One region of the Sulfitobacter sp. G21635-S1 genome, then DNA from elsewhere that is predicted to be linked to it. Evidence: riboswitches for the same ligand, from Rfam matches in the RefSeq annotation. Region 1 holds a riboswitch; the other holds the start of a gene.

What was found. Region 1 has a riboswitch for cobalamin ahead of O4H53_RS06685 (aromatic ring-hydroxylating oxygenase subunit alpha). Riboswitches for the same ligand answer to the same signal wherever they lie in the genome.
Region 2: linked by a shared signal. The riboswitch ahead of O4H53_RS20700 (CbtB domain-containing protein) and the one ahead of O4H53_RS06685 (aromatic ring-hydroxylating oxygenase subunit alpha) in region 1 are both predicted to bind cobalamin.

Annotation. Positions count from the first base shown of each region.
Region 1 covers NZ_JAPWGV010000004.1:182,183-184,379, reverse strand. The annotation lists gene O4H53_RS06685 (aromatic ring-hydroxylating oxygenase subunit alpha) at 1-1,105, opposite strand, end outside; cobalamin riboswitch at 1,227-1,427, opposite strand; cobalamin riboswitch at 1,555-1,746, shown strand; gene nrdH (glutaredoxin-like protein NrdH) at 1,843-2,064, shown strand; gene nrdI (class Ib ribonucleoside-diphosphate reductase assembly flavoprotein NrdI) at 2,075-2,197, shown strand, end outside.
Region 2 covers NZ_JAPWGV010000025.1:39,888-42,084, forward strand. The annotation lists gene O4H53_RS20695 (DMT family transporter) at 1-622, opposite strand, end outside; cobalamin riboswitch at 868-1,084, shown strand; gene O4H53_RS20700 (CbtB domain-containing protein) at 1,129-1,287, shown strand; gene O4H53_RS20705 (CbtA family protein) at 1,480-2,172, shown strand; gene O4H53_RS20710 (hypothetical protein) at 2,180-2,197, shown strand, end outside.

The DNA of each region.
Region 1 (2,197 bases):
AATTGATGCCGCGCTGGTTGTCTTCCACCACCCGGCGGTCCTCGTCATTGGTGGCGATCCAGACCTCGGTCAGGCGCTGGAGATCGTAATCCACACCTTCCACGGCATCCTTGTGGACCAGCCATTTGGTCGTGACTTGCGTTGTCGTCGCCGTCAGCGGTGTGACGCGAAAGACGATGGAATGATCCGGCAGGAAATGGTTCCAGGTGGTGGGGTAATGGTATTTCAGCAACGTGCCGGCGGTGTCGTCCCGGACCCGCCCGAGAAACTTTGTCACTGCGGGTTTCAGATCCATCGTAAAGCTCTTGGCACCCGGCAGAAGCGGCATCCGCGCAAGGCGGTATTGCATGTCCTCGGCCATGCGGAATTGCGAGGGATAGCCCTGATCTTCCAGCCGGTCGAAATGGGTCTGAAGATGCGGCGGTGTCTCCCCTTCCTCGATGCCGGTGACGGTCGGATCATCGGTAAAGGACCGGCACAGGCCCGGATGGTTGCCCCCGCAATGGTAACATTCGCGGTTGTTTTCCCAGACCAGTTTCCAGTTGCCGTCTTCGATGATGCTTGTCTCATGCGCGACCTTGGCGTCGCTCAGGTCATGCACCGCAAGATAGGGCTGCGCGAGGGCGGCGAAAGCCTCGAAATCGGGCGCTTCATCGGCAAGGCAGATATAGATCAGCCCCTGCAGATCCCGGCAATGGACCGGCTTCAACCCATGCTGTGACGGATCGAAATCAGGCCCCATTTCGCGGGCCCACAACAGCTTTCCGTCCAGACTGTATGTCCATTGGTGATAGGGGCAGACCAGGTTGGGCGACACGCCCTTTGCCTTGTTGCAGATGACCGATCCGCGATGGCGGCAGGAATTGTGAAAGGCGCGGATCACGCCATCGGAACCGCGCACGATGACCACGCCGTAGCTGCCGACCTGATGGGTGACATAGCTGCCCGCTTTGGTCAGTTCGCAGGCAGGGACGGCGAACAGCCAGTCGCGGTAGAAAATCGTTTCCATATCCGCGCGAAAGACGTCGGGATCGGTGTAGAAGGGTTGTTCCAGCGCATGGCCGGCGCGGCGCCGTGCCAGCAGGTCGCTGAGTGGGTGGGTCATCTTTCTGGTCTCCTGCCGCGCCCCGCGGATCGATTTGGGCAGATGACAGCACAAGACACCGATGGGCCGCAGCCTCTGGGAGGTGCCGCGCGCCAATTCAGTGCCAAGACCGCCACCCGCGGTTGAACAACTTCACCAAGGCTGGTTTCCGGACTTGATCGCAGCCCGTGAGGGCCCGAGGCGCAACGCCTTCCCGGGCTCCTCCTGCCCAGTGGCCGTTGATGCGCCGCATTACGATCTTACCGTTGCGGGGGCAGTGCCGGATTTTCGCCGGCTTCCCAATTCTCGGACCGAAGCCCGCACCTTGTGCCGCCATGATAGGCCGGACGCATGTTTTATGAAGATTTATTTGCGACCAAAACACTCTTGGAAAAGACAGCAACGCATTTTCCCGGAAGGGAAGGTAAAAAGGCCGACATCTATATATTGACAGTTTGCCTCAAGTTCACCCAATATGCAGTTGCTTTGGTGCCGGCGACTCGTCTTGCCGGTGAAAAGGGAAGCTGGTGAAAATCCGGCACTGCCCCCGCAACTGTAAGCAGCGAGTCACGTCCCGTTACCACTGGTGCATGCCGCACCGGGAAGGGGGTCGCGACACCCGAGCTGCGAGTCAGGAGACCTGCCGGAGCACCATAGATGACGACCGCGGCGGAGGGCCGGGGCGCGTGTTCCGGTGCCGCTGGCGCCCGATCCCGTGCCCTTGCTTTCGTGCCAACACCATAGTGAGGACAGGGCAAATGACCATTACAGTCTATTCGAAACCGGCCTGCGTGCAATGCACCGCAACCACCCGCGCGCTTGAGATGCGCGGCATTGATTTTCAGCTGATCGACCTGACCGAGGATGCCGCGGCAATGGCACTGGTGCAGGGCCTGGGCTATCGGCAGGCCCCCGTCGTGGTGGCAGGCGATGATCACTGGGCCGGATTCCGCCCCGACAAGATCAGCGCGATGATCTGAGGGCGCGGCAATGGGCGGGCTGGTCTATTTCTCGTCCCGGTCGCAGAACACGCATCGTTTCGTGGGCCGGACCGGTCTGGCGGCGGCGCGTATTCCGCCGGACCCCGAAGCGCCGCTGCCCGCTCCCGACGCG
Region 2 (2,197 bases), on a different contig from region 1:
GCATTGGCGTGAAACCGCCCGTGGCCAGCGTCAGCACCAGCGCACCCAGGGTCGCGACGCCGGTGGAATACAGGTTGATCAGGGCTGTTGGCGGGCCGTCGTCCATCATCCGGGCGGTAACGGCGGTCAGCGCATAACAAAGCGCCGCGCCCAGCGGCAGCAGGGCCGCCAGCGAAAAGCTGTCCCGGCCCGGGCCCACGATCATCACCACCCCGGCAAAGCCGACCAGCACCGCGGCCCAGCGCACCAGCCCGACCTTTTCGCCCAGCAGGGGCACGGCGAGTGCGGTGACAAAGACTGCGTTGGAATAGGAGATGGTGGAGGCGGTGGCAAAGGTCAGGATGCCCAGCGACAGGTAAAAGAAATATTGCGCGAAGGTCAGGATCAGCCCGCGCAGCAGGGCCAGTTTCCATTGCCGCATGTGCAGGCTGCGTCCTTTGGCGTGCCAGTCCCGGGAAGTCCAGAGGACCAGAAGTGCCGGGATCAGCCCCACCAGGTTGCGGTAGGCAGAAAGTTCGGCGGCCCCGTAGCTGCCGGAGAGGTGTTTGATGATCAGCCCCATGCCATCGAACAACAGGATCGCAAACAGCGAATAGAGAATCGCGAGGGTGGTTCGGCTCACGCGGCGAAGGCTCCTGTCAGAGGGGGAGGGTTGTCCGCCTGTTATGGGCCGCAGGGCAGAGCAGGGCCAGAGGAAATTGAAACGTTATGGTCGGACGCGGGCAGGCCACCACCCGATCCGGGGCCGGAGTACCGGGGATTGCGCACCGGGGCCGGCATTTCCAGACAGCGCAAGGCGTTGCTGCGGGCAAGCGCATTCGGCGCATGAGTTGTCGTGAATGAGCCTTGCCTTGGCTGGGCCGAAGTGCAACATTGGGCTTGCTTGGTGTTCCCGTAAGCGCCCCTTTGGGTGTGGAACCGAACAGGGAATTCCGTAAGGGCCGCACAGCCTGAAACGGAAGCCGCCCCCGCGACTGTAAGCGGAGAGTCTGTGCCCAACGTGCCACTTGACCATTCGGTCGGGGAAGGCGGGCAAAGGCATCGACCCGTGAGCCAGGAGACCTGCCAGGCGTGAGAAACTTGAAACAGGTCGTCGGGTGTGACGGCAAGGAGAAGACCATGACTACAATGACTGCCAAGTCGCAGACCGCCAGCCGCTTTGTTCCCGCGATCTTTGCCGCCGTTCTGGGCCTTGCCCTGATCACGCTGACCGGGCACGTTCAGGCCGCCGCGTTGCATGATGCCGCGCATGATGTGCGCCATGCCACAGGTTTCCCCTGCCACTGACCCCTATGGGCCATCGGGATCAGGTCTGAGCCGCGTCAAAGCAGGCGGTGACCCCGTTCCCCCTGGTGAACAACGCAGCGCGTTCCGGTCAAAGACCTTTATCAGCTTGAGGCGCTGCCGATTTTCGGCGGCGTGTTTGCGTTGATTGGTATCGGTGCCGGCGCGTTGCCATGAAAGCAAGAGGATCTCGTTATGACTTCACGGTTTTTGGTTTCCGCCCTTTTTGCAGGGGCTTTGGCGGGTGCGATCATCGGCCTGCTGCAACTGGTATTTGTGCAGCCTGTGCTGCTGCATGCGGAGCTTTATGAAAGCGGGGAACTGGTCCATTTCGGCGCAGAGGCGGTCAGCGCCCATCCCGCCTTGCCCGGTTTCGACCTGATGCGCGACGGGTTGAGCGTGATTTTCACCATGCTGACCTATACCGGTTATGCGCTGATCCTGGTTGCGGCCATGAGCTTTGGCGAGGACCGCGGTGCGCGGATCGACGGGCGTTGGGGTATCCTGTGGGGCGTGGCCGGTTTCGTGGCCTTTCATCTGGCCCCCGGATTTACCCTTGCCCCGGAAGTGCCCGGTGTGGCTGCCGCCGATGTGGCTCTGCGGCAGGTCTGGTGGTTTGCGACGGCGATTGCGGCCTGTGTGGCGCTCTGGCTGCTGGCCTTTGGCCAGAACTGGGCGGCCTGGAGTGCGGCGGCGCTGTTGCTGGCCGCACCGCATCTGATCGGCGCGCCGGAGCCCGAGACCTTTACCGGTCCTGTCCCGACCGAGATCGGCGCGCTGTTCGCGGCGCGTGCGCTCGGCGTCGGTCTGGCGGCCTGGGTGTTGCTCGGGTGCTTTGCGGGCTATTTCTGGCAGCGCGAAGGGGAGCATGCCGCCCAGGCGGCGTGAGGGTGTGATGGGCAGAACGCTTGCG